DNA from 3 places in the Methylobacterium sp. J-118 genome. Region 2 is predicted to be linked to each of the others. Evidence: riboswitches for the same ligand, from Rfam matches in the RefSeq annotation. Region 2 holds a riboswitch; each other region holds the start of a gene.

Region 1 (5,840 bases), 2.0 Mb from region 2:
ACGGCATCGAGATCGTGCCGTTCGACGACACGATGCTGATCTCCTACGTGCTCGACGCCGGCAAGGGCGGCCACGGCATGGACGAGCTCGCCCGCCGCCATCTCGGCCACCAGCCGATCACCTTCTCCGACGTGGCCGGTACGGGCCGCAACAAGGTGAGTTTCGACCGGGTCGCCATCGACAGGGCCACCGCCTACGCGGCCGAGGATGCGGACGTGACGCTGCGCCTGTGGCGGATGATGAAGCCGCGCCTCGTCGCCGAGCGCCGGGTCGCCGTCTACGAGACCCTGGAGCGGCCGCTGCTGCCGGTGATCGCCCGGATGGAGCAGCGCGGCATCCGGGTCGACCGGGAGATGCTGAGCCGGCTCTCGGGCGACTTCTCGCAGATCCTCGTGCGCCTGGAGGAGGAGATCCAGGACGATGCCGGCGAAAAGTTCTCCGTCGGCTCGCCGAAGCAGATCGGCGATATTCTTTTCGGAAAAATGGGCCTGCCGGGGGCCAAGAAGACGCCCTCCGGGCAATGGGCGACGCCCGCGACCCTGCTGGAAGAACTGGCCCAGGCCGGGCACGAACTCCCCAAAAAGATCCTGGAGTGGCGCCAGCTCGCGAAGCTGAAATCCACCTACACGGATTCGCTTCAGACCCACGCCGACCGCGAGACCGCCCGGGTCCACACCTCGTTCTCCCTGGCGGCGACCACGACGGGGCGGCTGTCCTCGTCCGAGCCGAACCTCCAGAACATCCCGATCCGCACCGAGGAGGGCCGGCGCATCCGCCGGGCCTTCGTGGCGGCCCCCGGCAACCGGCTGATCTCGGCGGATTACTCGCAGATCGAATTGCGGTTGCTCGCCCACATGGCCGACATCCCGGAGCTGCGCAAAGCGTTCGCGGACGGGATCGACATCCACGCGGCGACAGCCAGCGCAATGTTCGGCGTGTCGCTGAAGGACATGACCCCCGACCTGCGGCGGCGGGCCAAGACGATCAATTTCGGCATCATCTACGGCATCTCGGCCTTCGGCCTCGCCGACCGGCTCGGCATCGGCCGGGAGGAGGCGTCGGCGTTCATCAAGCAGTATTTCGAGCAGTTCCCGGGCATCCGCGACTACATCGACACAACCAAAAAGATCTGCCGGGACAAGGGCTACGTCTCGACCCTGTTCGGCCGGGTCTGCCACTATCCGCAGATCCGCTCCAACAACCCGTCCGAGCGCGCCAGCGTCGAGCGGCAGGCGATCAACGCGCCGATCCAGGGCTCGGCCGCCGACATCATCCGCCGGGCGATGACCCGGATGGAGGCGGCGCTGGCGGCGGCCAAACTCGACGTGCGGATGCTGCTGCAGGTCCACGACGAGCTGGTCTTCGAGACCGCGGAGGACGAGGTCGACCGGGCGATCCCGATCATCGCCAGCGTGATGGAGGAGGCGCCGGCCCCGGCCCTGACGCTCCGGGTGCCGCTGGTGGTGGAGGCCAAGGCGGCGGGGAACTGGCAGGAGGCGCACTAGAGTTGGAATGTAACCAGCTTGGCCTTAGCGATGTCCGAGAAGGGGGATTTCCGCCGGTCCGCTTTCGGGCGGCAACGCAAAGGAGCGGACGTCATTGCTGCGCCCGCTCCCGACCCAAAGGCGGCATTCCGAATGTCCGGATGCAGGCGGGTGAGATCAGAACCGACCCGCGATTGTCAGGCGCACGGCGGTGGGCTCCACCGGGTGGAAGACGCGGTCGATCAGCCCCTCCGTGGGCTCGCCCGGCAGGCGCGAGACGTAGGCGTAGGTGATCTGGTCAGACTTGCTGTTCGTCAGGTTCAGCACGTCCAGCGAGACGCTGATGCCATTCTCGAAGTTGTAGCCGACCCGGCCGTTGAACAGCGCGGTCGGCCGCGAGCGGATGGAGTTGTCCTCGATCAGCGGCCGCGGTCCGAAATACCGGAACCGCAGCGAGCCGAACCAGCCGAGCGGTTCGCCGAAGGTGAGGCCTGCCGACGCGATCGTGGTGGGCGCCTCCGGCACCCGGTTACCGGCCGGATCGTAGTCGGAAAAGCGGGCGTTGGTGATCGTCAGGTCGCCCTCCAGTTGCAGCCAGGGCGTCACCGCGTAGCGGTTCGTCCATTCCACGCCGAAGCGCCGGGTTGGGCGGCTTGGCTCCGTCGTGCCGGTATCGCCCTGGAACAGGTTCTCCGAGGCGAAATCGAGCCGGAACAGCGCGAGGCTCGTCTCCAGCCCGGCGATCGAGCGGTTGCGCAGGCCGATCTCGTAGCCGGTCGAGGGCACCACGAACGGCGAGCGGGTGGTGTTGAACAGCGAACTCGTCGGGTCGACCGTGGCGGTCACGCCGCGCACGTCGTTCGAGTGGAAGCCGCCGCCGTAATTCACGTAGAGCTCGGTGTCGAACCATGGTCCGAGGGTCAGGCCGAGCTTCGGGTTGACGATACCGTCGCGCGCTCGACCGGAATTGGCCGGCGTGTCCGAGACGACGCTCGCGTAGTAGCCATCGGCGCGGAAGCCGACTCTGGTGCGCAACCAGTCGGTCCAGCGCACCCGGTTGTCGAAGTAGAAGGCGCCGCTCGTCTCCAGCACGCGGTCGTCGAGCACGCCGGAGCGGTATTGCCGGTTCGTGGTGTTGAATAGGCCGACCCGGATGCTGTCGGTCCGCGTCTGCACGCCGATCTCGTTCTCCATCGGCAGCCCGAACAGATCGCCCTGGAAGATGTGCAGCGCCTCGCCGCCGCCGATGATGCGCTGGTCGAGCTAGTGGAACTGGTCGCCGTTGACCGGGTCGTTCAGGAAATAGGTGAAGTCGTTGAACAGGTTGAGTTGTGAGCGGATCACGTAGGCCGAGGCCCGCGTCACGCCGGTGTCGTCCGTCGCGCTGAACTTGCCCGAGAGCGAGACGCGCGAGGTATCGCCGCCGTCCGTAGGGTTGATCGTGCCGTAGCGGCCGATCAGCCCCTCGGTGACCGCGCGCTCGGGGATCTGGTTGGTCGCGGTCCAGCGGGCCGCATAGGCCATGCTGGTGACCGAGAAGCCGTCGAGCGGCGTGCCCTGGCTGTAGCGGGCGACCCCGTTGATCTTGCGCAGCGCGTCCGGGACGACCCACGGCCCATCGTAGACCTGCGCCTCGCCAGCCAGGAGCAGGTTGCCCTCGGCCAGCGGCACGGTGGTGATCGACAGGGCGCGCTTGTAGCCGAAGCTGCCGATCGAGGTCAGCGCGACGTTCTTGGCGGTCGTATCGAGGTAGTCGATCCGGACCGAGCCCGCGGAGGCGAAGTCGCCGTCGCGCACGAAGTATGGCCCCTTGTGGAACTCCACGGCGCCGACGAGTTCGGGGATCAGGAAGTTGATGTCGGCGTAGCCCTGGCCGTGGGCATGGGTGCGCATGTTGAGCGGCATGCCGTCTAGGAACAGGGCGATATCGGTGCCGTGGTCGAGGTTGAAGCCGCGCAGGAAGAACTGGTTGGCTTTGCCCTCACCGGAGTGCTGGGTGACGATCAGGCCCGGCACCGCCTCCAGCACCTCACCGGGGCGGGTCACGGGGCGGCTGTTGAGCTGCGCACCCGTGATGACGCCGGAACTGGCGGCGGTCACGGGCGTGCTGATCCCGCCGATGCCGGTCGTCCCCCCGACGTAGCCTGCGCTGGCAGATGGACCGGCCTGCGGTGACGCCGCTGCCGCGGTCTCCGCGGTGACCGAGATCTCCTCCAGCGTCGTTTCGGTGGTTGCGGCACTGGGAATGGATCGGTCTTGAGCTACAGCCGCTGACGCTAGGACAGCGAGGCTGACGCCCGACAGGGTCGCGAGCGTTCGGGTGGTCGGACGATGAGACACGGGACCTCGGGCGACGGCAGTGGCACGTCACCGCGAATGAAGCCTCGCCGATCGCGCACGGGCACGAGCGTCTCGGCACCCGCCAGGACACCCCGCCCGGCGCGTTTCGCGTGTGACCACGGCTGACGGCAGGTCTCCTGGCTCGCGGGTCGTCGCCCTCGCACCGTCTTCCCGGATGAGGCTCATCCAGTGACGCGGTGGTGCTGGGCTCGCCGCTTACAGTTGCGGGGGCAGCCGCGGCCTCGGAGCAAGCTCCTCACCGCGTTCCCTTTTGATCCCCGAGGGGAACCGTCACGGTCAGGCTAGGTGATCGGCCGACACTCGGTCAACGCGACGAGACGGGTTCCTGTGGTGTGTGCCCTTTTGGCTGCATTCCGGAAATCGCCTTTGCGAGTGGCCGATCGCTGCCGATGGGACTAGAACAGGCTCATGCCGGGGTCCGCTTCCGGATGTCGAGCCAACTTCCGCTGTCCCCCCTGAGCCGAAGTTGATTGAGGTCCGGCGAACGACTGCTTTGGAGAAACGCAAACGACGTTCCCGGCGGCTGGGTTGGGTCGCGAGCAGTCATTACATGCTTAAGCTAATTGGGTTCAGGCTTTAGGAAGCTGGTTGGATCGAAGCTCGGCCCGACCGTCTTTGCGAGCGGCGCGAAGCCATCCAGTCGGCGCCACGCTCACGAAGGTCCCGCTGCCCTAAGTTGCCTCGCTCCGCTCGCAAAGACGGCGTTCTGTAACGACGTCCTCGAACCGCGAGCGGCATCTTGGAGATGCCGCCAAAGGCAGTCATACGCCGTACGCCCATGACATGCTGCATTCCGAACTCGTGACCGACCCCCTCTCCTTCCTCGCCGGCGGCGGCGAAGCGGCGCGCATGATCCGCGCGCGCGACTGGACCGGCCACCCCCTCGGCCCCCCGGAGACCTGGCCGGCGGAGTTCCGGGCGGCGCTCTCGCTCGTGCTCAACTCGCCGGAATCGATGATCCTGGCCTGGGGCCCCGATCTCCATTTCTTCTTCAACGACACCTACTTCCCGCTGCTGGGGCCACGGCTGCCCTGGGCCATGGGGGCGCGGTTCGACGCCGTCTGGGCCGATGCCTGGGAGCAGGCCGGGCCGATCATCGCGGCCGCCCTGGAGGGCCGGCCGGAGCGGTTCGTCGACCTGCCGTGGCAGCTCGACACCGACCGGGGCGCCCGGGAGACGTGGTGGACCTTCTCGTATTCGCGGGTGCTCGATGCCGTGGGCGGTGTCGCCGGGCTGTTCATCCTCACCAACGAGACCACCGGGCGGGTGCTGGCCGACGCCGCCCTCACCGAAAGCCGGGCCCAGCTCGAGACTGCGCTTGCGGAACTCGGCAGCCTCAACGCCACCCTGGCGCAGCAGGTCGCGGAGCGGACCGCCGACCGCAACGCCCTGTGGACGCTCTCCTCCGACATGATGCTCCGCTGCCTGTTCGACGGCACGATCACCGCGGTGAACCCGGCCTGGACCGAGGTGCTGGGCTGGGGCGCGGACGCCCTCGTCGGCACCAAGCTGATCGACTTCGTCCACCCGGACGATCTGGCGCGCACGATCGCGGGGGCGGAGCAACTCTCGGCGGGCGAGCGCCTCGCGCGCTTCGACAACCGCTATCGCCACCGGGACGGCAGCTACCGCTGGATCAGCTGGGCGGCCCGGCCCGGCGACGGCGTGATCAACGCGGTCGGGCGCGACTTCACCGCCGAGCGCGAGCGCGCCGACGCCCTGGCGGCCGCCGAGGAGGCCCTGCGGCAATCGCAGAAGATGGAGGCGGTGGGCCAGCTCACCGGCGGCCTCGCCCACGATTTCAACAACCTGCTGGCCGGCATCTCCGGCTCGCTGGAGCTGATCCAGACCCGGCTCAGCCAGGGCCGGATGATGGATGTCGACCGCTACATCAACGCCGCCCAGGGCGCGTCCAAGCGCGCCGCCGCCCTGACGCACCGGCTGCTCGCCTTCTCGCGCCGCCAGACCCTCGACCCGAAGCCCACCGACGTGAAC
Region 2 (5,840 bases):
CCCACAAGCGGCCAGGAACGACTTGTCGAAGCCGACATCCCCGAACTCGTTGACCAGGATCGCCAGACGCCGCCCCTTGGCGTTCTCGACCACGTGGCGCACGAGCGTCGTCTTGCCCGCGCCGAGGAAGCCCGTGACGATGGTGCAGGGGATCTTGGCGACGAGGGTCATTCCGCGGCCTCCAGGGTGCCGGCCTGAGGCGGGCTCGGATCGGGAAAAGGGGGGATGCGCGCGATCACCCCGGTGCGGAACGCCGCGGGACGCTGCCGCCACGGCACGATGCCGTCGGGGGTCTTCGCGTAGGCGGACAGACCGTCCAAGATGATCTCGGCGGAGGCGGCCGGATCCAGGTCGCCATACACGTAGGTCCAGCGGTCGGCCGAGGCGACCGCCACCGTGCAGGGCCGCTTGCACACGGACAGGCACTCCGCCGGCTCGATCCGCAGGTCGGGCGCGTCGCCGGCCCGGTCCCGCAGGGCGTCGAGAAGCCGGGCTCCGGCCCGGGGACCGTCAGGATCGTCGCCCTCGCGGCGGCAGGTGGTGCAGACGTACAGTATGGTCTCAGGCACGGGCGACCCCGCGCGCCGTCTCGCGGCCGAAGACCTGCCAGGCCCGGCCGAGCCCGAGGCCGATCAGCATCCAGAACACGAAGCTGATCGCCAGCGAGCGGGCGGCGAACTGCGCCGCCAGTGCCGCCGGAAGTTCGGACGCGCCCTCGGGTGCCTGGGGCGCCCCGGCCACGTGCGGGGCGATGATCAGGACGAGCCCGCCCAGGATCGCGATCAGCGTGCGGCGGATCGCGATCAGGTACAGGCCCATCCCGGTCGCCGCCGCGGTCATCAGCCACCAGGCCTGCCGGATGGCCAGCGGCGCGGCCTCGCTGCCGGGCAGTTCGGGGGGCAGCCCGAGGCCTGGCGCCAGGGCGACGCTCGCGAAGCCCGCCACCGCGAAGGCGAGGGCAACCTGCGGCGTCGGTTCGCGCCCGCAGGCCAGCATGACGGCGCCGAGCAAAAGGGCGTAGCCGACGCCGCCGACCAGCGTCGCCAGCGCGGTGAACGCCATCCGGGGCAGGCCGGGAGCGGGCTCCCAGTCGGGTGCGGCATCGGGCGCCGCGTGGTCGTGGCCGGCATGGGCCAGCACGATCGGCAGGGCACGCGCGGCCTGGTGGCTCGGCTCGGCATGCTCATAGCGCTCGGCCGCCACGATCAGCGGCGACGTGAGCGTGAGTTCGAGGCCCGTCACGACGACGGCCGCGAGGAAGCCGGCGGCCAGAGCCGCCGACAGAAGCCGGATGATCATCCCTGTGACGATGGCGTCAGTGGCAGGGGAAGTTCTGGGTATGCCGGAAGTCGTGCGCCGCGTTGTGGAACGCGATCGCCGGCGAGAAGCCGACCATGAACAGCAGGCCGAGGCCCAGGATGGCCGCGAGCACGACGGCGACCGGGCGCTCCGACGAGCGGGCACCGACGGCGACGGGGGCGAGGGTCGAGGTGGTCATCGAGTGTGTCTCCAGCCGCCCCACCGGCGGCATTGCGGGATCCTGTCGTGACGGCAGGTCTCCTGGCTCGCGGGTCGACGCACCTGCCGCCTTCCCGGATCGCTCCGGTGGCCCTCTGGCAGACGCTCACCGCTCACAGTTGCGGGGGCAGCCGCGGATTCGAGGCTCGCGCCCCTCACCGCATTCCCTTTTCACCCCGTCGCCGGGGCACCGTCACGCGATCGTTGTAGACGCATGACAGCTCTCGCACAACGGAGGCGTGACGGAATCCTGTCCGCATCACCGGGGACGGCGCTGAGCGGCCGCGCCGGCCATCGGATTCTCGAGACCCTTGAGCGTGATCGTGATGAAAACCCCGTCGCTGGCCCTCGCCCTCCTCATGGCGGCGTCCTTGCCCGGCCGGGCCGAGGACACCGTCGCCGCGCTCAAGGCGGGCGGGCTCATCCTGGAGACGACCGGCCCGATCGCCCTTGTGGCGGAGGACCTGACCCTGTCCGAAACGGCCGTGCAGGCCGATTACCGGTTCCGCAATGCGACCGGGGCCGATATCGAGGCGACCCTCGCGTTTCCGATTCCCGACATCGTCGGTGGTCCCGGGATGGCCGTGGCGATCCCCGATCCGGCGCATGACAACGTCCTCGGGTTCGACGCCGCGGTCGATGGCCAATCCGTCCCGTGGCAGGTCGAGCAGCACGCCTTCCTGACGCGGGATGGCCGGCCGGTCGAGATCACCGGCGAACTCGCGGACCTCGGGATCCCGCTGGTGCCGACCGTCGACGCGACGGCTGGCGCCCTGCGCCGCCTCCCGGAGAGCCGGCGCCGTCTTCTGATCGAGGCCCGCATCCTCGATCGGCAGGAGCACGCGGACGGCACGCTCGCGGACGTCCCGCTCTGGACGCTGAAGTCGCGGTTCTGGCGGCGGCAGGCGTTCCCGGCCGGGCGGGAGCTCGCGGTCCGCCAACACTTCGTGCCGAGCCTCGCCAGCCAGTCCGGCCTGTCCTTCGGCTCCCCGGATCTGGGGCCTGCGGCGATGGCCGGCTATGCGGACCGATTCTGCACGGATCCGGCCTTCGCGCGGCTCGCCCAGAGCCTGTACCGCCGGGCGAGTGCCGACGGCAGCCGGTCCTTTCAGGCCTACGAGGAGTCCCTCTCCTACGCGGTTGCCCCCGGGCATGGTTGGGCCGGGCCCATCGGCACGTTCCGGTTGATCGTGGACAAGGGTGATCCCGCGACGATGGTCTCGTTCTGCGGCAGCAACGTCCGGAAGACCGGGCCGACGACCTTCGAGATGGTGGTGAAGGACTACGTCCCGCAGCGGGATATCGACATTCTCTTCCTGAAGACGACCACGCGGGGCTGAGCCGGTTCGCGGACGCATTGCGAACCGCGCGACGTCCTCCGGACCCGCCCGGTGCCGGGCGTCAGGGTGCGTCCCTCGTGCGCTCGGTCGGGATGGCCGTCGGGCCCGCATCGCGCGCCTTCACGGCCTCTGCGTAGAGACGCTCCACGTCCCGGTGGAACGCCGCGCGGGAATCCGGGCGCGTGTAGAACATGTGGCCGCCCGGGTAGACCGACAGGCTCAGGCGGCCAGCGCCGTAGGCCGGCACCTGTGCGAGCAGGAGCTTCGAGGCGAAGTAGGGCGTCACCAGGTCGGTGAAGCCGTGCGCGACGAGGACGCGCAGCTTGCCGTCGAGCGCCAGCACGCCCTTGAGGTTTGAAAGAACCTCCGGCGCCTGCCGCCCCGAACCCCAGCTCCAGCCATGGTTCACCGCATTGTTCAGGAGCTCGTAGCGCATATTCGGCACGGGCCATTTCAGCGTACGGGCATAGAGATCGAGCATGGCGCTGGTGAGTGGAGCCTGGAGCGCCGTGAGCTGGGGATCCTCGAAGCCCGACTGCACCGCGTCCGGGTTCGGATCCCATCCGGTGATCCCGGTGTCGTAGGCGCTGGCGACGCGACCCTCGGCCCGGTCGATCTCACGCTGGACGCTGCGGGTCGACAGCCGTGCGGCCTGCCCGCGTACGAGGGTGGCGTCGAGCCCGACCATGGGGGCGACCTTCTCGGTCATCCGCGCCACCGCGCCGGCATCGGCCGGGCCCTTGAGAAGGTCGGCGAGATAAGGGCCGGACGCGTAGGCTTCCGACTCCCCGAGCAGGGCCGGCGTCGGCACGGTGCCGCTCCGCTCCAGGGCGCCGGCGGCGAGGGAGGGCAGCTTGAGCACGTAGCCCCAGGGATTGGCCCGCGGCATCTCGAGCCAACCGAAATCGAGAACCGGCGACAGCAGCACCATCCCGGACAGGCCGACGCCGATCTCCTCCTGCAGCTTCTCGGCGATCAGCGGCCCGCGGAAACCGCCGTAGCTCTCGCCCACGTAGAATTTCGGGCCGGAGATCCGGTCATTGACCCGAAGGTACCGGGCGATCACCGCCGCCAGGGTCGCGGCATCGGAATCCACGGACCAGTAGGCCTTGCCATTGCCGTCCACCGCGCGGCTGTAGCCGGTCCCGACCGGGTCGATGAACACGAGGTCGGTGAAGTCGAGCCATGTGCCGTCGTTCGAGGCCAGCGCCACCGGCTGCGACGGGCTGATGCTGGCGCCCCCCGTGGGCAGCCGCCAGGGGCCGATCGCGCCGATGTTGAGATAGGCCGACGACGCCCCCGGGCCGCCATTCACCGCGAAGGTCACGGGGCGCATCCGCCCGGCCTCGGGCGCCACCGTATAGGCGACGTAGGCGATCTCGGCCTGGAGCTTGCCGGCCTCGTCGACGAGGGGCAGGCTGCCCGCGGTGGCGGTGAAGTCCAGGGTCCGGCCGTCCGGGAGCGTGATGCTCTGCTTCGTCGTCGAATCCGGCGGCAGGCGGCGTCCCTCGGGGCCGCGGGGGGCCGCCCTGGCCTCAGCGGGGGGATGGCCGTGCGGCGCATCCTCGGCCCGGAGCGGCGGGGATCCGGCGAACGCCAGGGCGAGGCCGAGGACGGCGCGGGCGAGGGGGCGGCTGAGGATCACGGTCAGGCCTTCTTGTTCCAGCGGCCCGAATCGTCTTGCTGCCAATAGGCCACCGCGTGGCCGGCCTCCTTGGCCTGCCGCCACTGCTCGCGGGCGCGCAACAGGGCGTCCTGATCGGTGCCGTCGAACAGGATGCAGATCCGCGCATAGGCATCGGCATCCGGCGGAAGGTCGGCGCCCTCCACGAGGAATCGGATCGAGGCGGTGTTGGGATTGACGTCGCGTAGGGTCAGTACGACCGGCTGGCTGCCCGAATCGGGCTCGCGGTCCGTGCCATGTGGAAGGAAGCTCTCGTCGGAATAGGTCCAGAGGTGGTCGTCAAGAGCTTGGAGCCGCTCTTCCGTGGCCGCCTGGATCGCGGCCTGCCAGCCGCGCTCGAGGGACCGCTCGACGAGGTTGGGCAGGACCCGCTCGAGCGGCTGCCGCTGCATGTGGTAGAAGAGGATCTCGGTCACGTCGGGTGGCATATAGGGCTACGGGCCGCGACGCGAGCAGCGGCGCGCCGCCGCGGCTCACACCAGGCGGCTCTGCTCGATCGCCGCGCCGACGAAGCCCTTGAACAGCGGATGCGGCTCGAACGGGCGGGACTTCAGCTCCGGGTGGAACTGGACACCGATGAACCACGGGTGCCCGACATGCTCCACCGTCTCGGGCAGGAGCCCGTCCGGGGAGACGCCCGAGAACCGCAGGCCCTTGGCCTCCAGCCGCGCCCGATAGGCCATGTTGACCTCGTAGCGGTGGCGGTGGCGCTCGGAGATGTGCTCGGACCCATAGATGCCGGCGATCTTCGAATCCGGGTCGAGCTTCGCCTCGTAGGCGCCGAGCCGCATGGTGCCGCCGAGGTCCCCGACCGCGGCGCGGCGCTCCAGCTCGTTGCCGCGCAGCCACTCGGTCAGCAGGCCGACCACCGGCTCGGCCGTGTCGCCGAACTCGGTCGAGTTGGCCTCCGGGAGCCCGGCAAGCGACCGGGCCGCCTCGATCACCGCCATCTGCATGCCGAAGCAGATCCCCAGATAGGGGACGCGCTTCTCGCGGGCGTAGCGGGCCGCGCGGATCTTGCCCTCGGCCCCACGCTGGCCGAACCCGCCCGGGACCAGGATGCCGTTCAACCCCTCCAGGAACGGCGCGGGATCCTCGCGCTCGAACACCTCGGCCTCGATCCATTCGAGGTTGACCTTCACACGGTGGCTGATGCCGCCATGGATCAGCGCCTCGGTCAGCGACTTGTAGGCGTCCTTCAGGCCCGTGTACTTGCCCACGATCGCGATGGAGACCTCGCCCTCGGGGTTGCGGACGCGCTCGGCGATGGTCCGCCAGCGGCCGAGATCCGGCTCCTC
Region 3 (5,840 bases), 2.8 Mb from region 2:
ATCTCGTCGTTGTTGGCGGCGATCGCGTCGATCGTCCGGCCGTCGGCCAGCCATTTCGCCACGAGGGACGCGGCCCGCTTGCGGTCCCAGTCCGCCGCAGCTTCCTCGACGACCGTGATGCCGGGAAAGCCCGCCAGCACCTCCTTCACCCCTTGCGTCCGCAGGGCCGAGGCCGAGTGGGATGCCGGCCCCCGGATGATCGCGAGCCGTCCCTGGCCGTTCATCATCTGCGCCAGCATGGTCATCTGCAGCCGTCCGGCCACGAGGTCGTTCGGGAGGGCGAGCGCGACCCGCCCGGCGAACCAGTCCTCGCGCGGGCCATTGTTCACGTAGACCAGGGGGATGTCGGCATCCTGCGCGAGCCGAGTGATCTCCGCGGTGGCGGCGGCCTCCACTGGCAGGACGATCAGCGCCTCGACCTTGTCGCGGATGAAGGCCTTGATCTGCTCGATCTGCTTCGCGCCATCCCCGGTTTCAGCATGGGCGAACAGCACGGATTGGCCAGGATAAGCCTTCACGCGCTCCTGGATGCCGTCGCGGAGGAACTGAAAGAACGCCACGGGCGGGACCATCGTCACGCCGATCGTCCCGGCGGAGGCGGGGGGCGCGCCACAACCCGCGGCGATGCCGAGGACCAGCGCCAATCCCGAAGCTCTCAGGCGGGAGGATGCGACGGCTAAGAATTGGGGTCTTGCGGGCATGAACTCATGTCTCTGCGGGTGGGCCCGTGGGCGGGAACGGCCGGCGACGCGATCGACGGCCTCGGGGCGCTGCGCGGTGGCTTCAGGCCACCCGGATGGTGCGGAGGAATTGGGCGACCTCGCCGCCGAGGTGCTCCGCCTGCCCGGACAGCGCATTGGCCGCCTCCAGCACCTGACCGGCAGCGGATCCGGCCTCCTGAGCCCGGTTCGCGACGCCGGTGATCGTGGCCGTCACCTCCCCGGTTCCGGTCGCCGCCTGGGTGATGTTGCGTGCGATCTCCTGGGTGGCGGTGTTCTGCTCCTCGACCGCCGCCGCGATCGAAGCCGCCGCCGCACTCAGGTCCTGGATGCGGGTGGTGATGCCGCCGATGGCCGTGACCACATCGGAGGTGGATCCCTGGATGGTCGCGACATGCTGCGCGATGTCGTTCGTGGCCGCTGCGGTCTGGGTCGCCAAAGCCTTGACCTCGGCCGCCACCACGGCGAATCCGCGTCCGGCCTCCCCGGCGCGGGCGGCCTCGATCGTGGCGTTCAGCGCCAGAAGGTTGGTCTGCTTGGCGAGAGTCGAGATGATGCCGACGATGTCGCCGATCTGGGCGGCCGCCCCGCTCAGCGCCTGCACCAAAGCGGCCGTCTGCGCGGCCTCCCCGGCGATGCCGTTGGCCATGGCGGACGAGACCTCGGCCTGACGGCCGACTTCGCGGACCGACGACTCGAGATCCCCGGCAGCCTCGGCCACCATCTTGACGTTGGCGGCGGCCTCCTCCGCCGCGGACGCCACGGCGGTGGACTGCACCGCCGTCTCACTGGCGATCCCCGTCATGGACCGGGCCGTCCCGCGCAGTTGCGTCGAGGCCGTGGCGAGCGTGGTCACGATCCCGCCGACCGCCGTCTCGAAGCGGCCGGCCATTTCGGCCATCTCCTGTCGGCTCTGCGCCTCGGCCTGCAGGCGCGCCTCGGCCGCCTCCTGCTCGATGGTTCTGGACCGTCGCATGTTCTCCTGGAAGACCCGTAGGGTTCCGGCCATGGCGCCGATCTCGTCCGTGCGATCGCCCGCGGGAACCGCCACGTCGGGGTCGTTCTCCGCGAGGCGCCGCATGATGCCCGTCATCGTCATGAGCGGCGTGGCCACCCTGCGGATGATGAAGCCGCTGACGATGAGGGTCAGGATCGCCACGATGCCCAGAGCGGCGGCCACCGAGAGAGTCGACGCCCGGCCGACCGCGTCTGTCGCCGCGGTCTGATCGGCGACCCGCGTCTGGCGATAGGCGAGGACCGCGCGGACCGCTTTCCGGAATGCCTCCGCGTCCTCGCCGAAGGCGCCGAACACGACCGTATCGGCCAGGGCGTGCTCGCCGGCCCGATCGAGCGCGGACACTTGGCTCTCCAGCGCCAGAAAATGCTGCCACGCCTCGCGCAGCCGATGTGCGAGCGCCTGCTCCTCCGGGCCGGATACGGTCGGCGCATAGCGACTCCAAGCCGTCGAGAAAGCTTGCTGCGCCGTCTCGAGCTGGGCCTCGTAAGACCGCGCCTGATCCTTCCCGCGCGCGTTATGAGCGAGGATATCCAGGGCCCGAAGTTCCTGGCTCTCCTCGTTCATGAGGCCCAGATTGGCCACGGCATCGATCTCGCCGACCACCGACTGTGCGGCCTGGTTGATCAGCCCGACACGGCTGATCGCGAATATGCCGATCAACATAGACAAGATGAAGAGGACGATGAATGATCCAGCTATCAGTTTTCTCAAGCTAAAAATAGATCTTTTTTCCGAAATATGCGCATCTTGCGACATTCGCGTAACCGTCTTAAAATCAGTGCCGATTCGGTCAGGTTATAATACGCAACATCAGCGCGCGCACCCTAACAGATTGGTTGAATTTTGAGACAAGAAATTTCATTTCGACAAAATGCATAATCTTTAAGCATTTAATGCGTAACTATTGGTAAGTACATACGGGATTGCATGGCGGGGAAAGCTATTAAATTCGCATCTATAAAACCCACAAAAATGATGCGTGCTCCGCTGACGCCATAAAATTACGGCACAGATTCGTTTGTCCGCTGAAGATGGCGTACCCACCTTCGCGCCGCTGGATCCCCAGGCAGGGTACTCCCGACGCTTGACGCGCCAGGCGCGCGCAGCCAAGCTTGTTTCCGACGGTTCCCTTCGGGGATCAAAAGGGAACGCGGTGAGGGATCCGTCCCGAGGCCGTGGCTGCCCCCGCAACTGTAAGCGGCGAGCCCTTCACCACCACGTCACTGGGTAATCCCCGGGAAGACGGTGCGAGGGCGGTGACCCGTGAGCCAGGAGACCTGCCGTCAGCCGTGGTCACACGCGAAACGCGTCGGGCGGGGTGTCCTGGCGGGTGTCGAGACGCCCGTGCGCCCGCACGGTCGGCGAGGCCTCGTTCGCGGTGACGTGCCACAGCAAGCGCGCCCGCGACGCCAGTCCCGATGTCCGTTCCCGCCGTCTCGTTTCGTTCGACCGTGAGCCCAAGACGCATTCCCGCGCTCGTCGGCGGTCCGCGATCCAGACGATCGAGGAATTGCAATGTTATTACGTTGCTTATAGGACGATCAGGCTGGCGGGAGCTGCGCACGGACCTTTCCCCGACATGTCCCCATCGATCCATCACCCCCGCTCCGGCGGGTCCGCCCCGGTCTGCGGCCTGCTCCTCACACTCCTGGCGAATCCCGCCGCGGCGCAGGAGGCCGTCACCCTGGACGAACTCTCCGTCCAAGGCGCCGAAGGCGATCCGAACCGCGTCACGCCGAACGGCCTCAACCTGCGCACGCCCGACCGGACCGCGAGCCGGATCGGCCTGACACCTCTGGAGACGCCGGCGAGCCTCGACATCGTGTCGGGCGAGACCGCCCGGCTGCGCGGCCAGGATACGATCGCCGAGGCCGTGACCCAGGACGCCACCGGCATCACCACGATCGCGGCACCCGGCAACGGCAACGGCGCCTTCACGTCCCGCGGCTTCGCGGGCCCGAACTCAATCCAGCAGCTCTATGACGGCACGCGCTTCTACGTGGGTGCGAACACCGTCACCTTCCCGTTCGACACCTGGAACGTCGAGCGGATCGAGGTGCTGCGCGGGCCGTCCTCGGTGCTCTACGGCGACGGCGCCATCGGCGGCGTGATCAATGTGGTGCCGAAGAAACCGGTCTTCGTGCCGATCAATACGGCCCGCGCGGTCATCGGGACGGACGGGGTTGCGCGGCTCGCCCTCGATTCCGGCGGGGCGCTCGGACAGGCCGAGTTCGGCGACACCTTCGCGTACCGCCTGAACGTCAGCGGCAACCGCGCCGACGGCTGGGTCCGACCGGAGGGGGATTTCCGCAACCTCGCGGTCTCGGCCGCCCTGCTGTTCCAGCCGAGCCCCGACCTCGCGTTCACGCTCAGCCACGATCTCGGCTACCAGGAGCCGGCGCGCTACTGGGGCACGCCGCTCGTCGGGGGCCGGATCCCGGACCTGATCCGGTTCAACAACTACAACGTCCGCGACGCGAAGATCACCTGGGCCGACAACTGGACCCAGCTCAAGGCCGAGTGGTCGCCCTCGGCGGACATCACGGTGCGCAACACCGCCTATCGGCTGACCAGCCGGCGCCATTGGCTCGACGTCGAGCAGTATTCCTACAACCGCGGCTCCGGGCTGGTCGACCGGAGCGACGATCTGGAAATCTATCACAGCCAGGAGCAGGTCGGGGACCGGCTCGACGCGAGCCTTAAGGGCAGCCTGTTCGGCTTGCCGAACGCGTTCGTGGCCGGCTTCGACGTGAACCACATCGACTTCCGCCACACGAACAACTTTTACTTCGACCAGACCACCAGCGTGCCGCTGACCGGCTACGATCCCGGTTATTTCCCGCAGGACGGTCGAGCGCGGCCGGCCTACGCTACCCAGACGAGCCAGGCCTCGGTCTTCGCCGAGGATCGCGTGATATTATCCGACAGGCTGTCGTTCCTCACCGGGGTGCGCCTCGACGTGCCGACCCTCCACCGGGAGGATCTGCAGACGGGATCGCAATTCGAAAAAACCTACCGCGCCCTCGGCTACCGGTTCGGTCTCGTCTACAACCCGACGCCGGACAGCGCGCTCTACGCCCAGTACAGCGTCGCCACCGACCCGGTGAACAGCCTGATCACCCTGTCGCAGTCCCTGGCGGGCTTCAAGCTCGCCACGGGTGACCAGATCGAGATCGGCGCCAAGGGTCTCGCCTTCGACGGCGCCCTCGAATGGACGGTCGCCGGCTACCGGATCGTCAAGGACAACCTGATCTCGGCCGTGCCGGGGCAACCGACGCTCTCCACGCAGGTCGGAAGCCAATCCTCGCAGGGGTTCGAACTGGCGCTGGGCTGGCGGTTCGCGCCAAGCTGGCGGCTCGACGGCAACGTCGCGCTCCTGCACGCGCAGTACGACCGGTTCGACCAGACCGTGAGCGGCGCCACCGTCTCGTATGCCGGCAACCAGCCGATCGACGTGCCCGAGCGCGTGGCCAACCTCTGGCTGACCTGGGATCCCATCCGCGACTGGACCGCGCGGATCGGTCTGCAGAATGTGGGACAGGTCTACAGCGACTTCGGCAACACGGCGCGGCGCCCGGCCTACAGCCTCGTCAACCTCGTCCTCGACCATCAAGTGACGGCGGAATCGCGCCTGAGCCTGCGCGTCTACAACCTGTTCGACAAAGTCTACGCGATCAGCGGCAACGCCGCGAACGGGGTGGGAACCAATTGGCTGCTCGGGCGGCCAAGATCGGTCGAGGTCGCCTACACGGTGACGTGGTGAGGCGGCCGCGCCGGGTCGCGAAGGCGGGGCGGCGCTGGCTGCTCCTGTTCCACCGCTGGGCCGGAATCGCCGCGGGGCTGTTCTTCGCCCTGTGGATCGGCTCCGGGCTGGTCATGCTCTATGTGCCGTTCCCGACGCTCACCGAGACAGAGCACCTGGCACGGCTGGATCCGATCGCCTGGGATCGGGTGTCGGTTGCGCCGGACGACGCGCTCCGCGCCGGCGGCCTCGTCGGCGTACCCGCGGCCTTCGTACTGGAGTTGCGCGGGGCGGAGCCCGTCTACCGGATTAGCCAGCACGACGGGACCCGGGCGACGGTCTCGGCGCGGACCGGGGAACG

Evidence for each region. Region 2 has a riboswitch for cobalamin ahead of AC3IF3_RS17555 (CbtB domain-containing protein). Riboswitches for the same ligand answer to the same signal wherever they lie in the genome.
Region 1: linked by a shared signal. The riboswitch ahead of AC3IF3_RS07820 (TonB-dependent receptor) and the one ahead of AC3IF3_RS17555 (CbtB domain-containing protein) in region 2 are both predicted to bind cobalamin.
Region 3: linked by a shared signal. The riboswitch ahead of AC3IF3_RS04075 (TonB-dependent receptor) and the one ahead of AC3IF3_RS17555 (CbtB domain-containing protein) in region 2 are both predicted to bind cobalamin.

Annotation. Positions count from the first base shown of each region.
Region 1 covers NZ_JBYQFA010000001.1:1,617,517-1,623,356, reverse strand. Annotated here, with positions in the region: gene polA (DNA polymerase I) at 1-1,505, shown strand, start outside; partial or broken gene AC3IF3_RS07820 (TonB-dependent receptor) at 1,662-3,692, opposite strand; cobalamin riboswitch at 3,935-4,132, opposite strand; gene AC3IF3_RS07815 (hybrid sensor histidine kinase/response regulator) at 4,647-5,840, shown strand, end outside.
Region 2 covers NZ_JBYQFA010000001.1:3,636,292-3,642,131, forward strand. Annotated here, with positions in the region: gene cobW (cobalamin biosynthesis protein CobW) at 1-171, opposite strand, end outside; gene AC3IF3_RS17545 (DUF1636 family protein) at 168-569, opposite strand; gene AC3IF3_RS17550 (CbtA family protein) at 562-1,299, opposite strand; gene AC3IF3_RS17555 (CbtB domain-containing protein) at 1,316-1,498, opposite strand; cobalamin riboswitch at 1,534-1,728, opposite strand; gene AC3IF3_RS17560 (DUF4424 family protein) at 1,845-2,858, shown strand; gene AC3IF3_RS17565 (S10 family peptidase) at 2,920-4,503, opposite strand; gene AC3IF3_RS17570 (DNA polymerase III subunit chi) at 4,506-4,958, opposite strand; gene pyrG (CTP synthase) at 5,016-5,840, opposite strand, start outside.
Region 3 covers NZ_JBYQFA010000001.1:847,960-853,799, reverse strand. Annotated here, with positions in the region: gene AC3IF3_RS04085 (substrate-binding domain-containing protein) at 1-644, opposite strand, end outside; gene AC3IF3_RS04080 (methyl-accepting chemotaxis protein) at 784-2,493, opposite strand; cobalamin riboswitch at 2,843-3,036, shown strand; gene AC3IF3_RS04075 (TonB-dependent receptor) at 3,317-5,500, shown strand; gene AC3IF3_RS04070 (PepSY domain-containing protein) at 5,494-5,840, shown strand, end outside.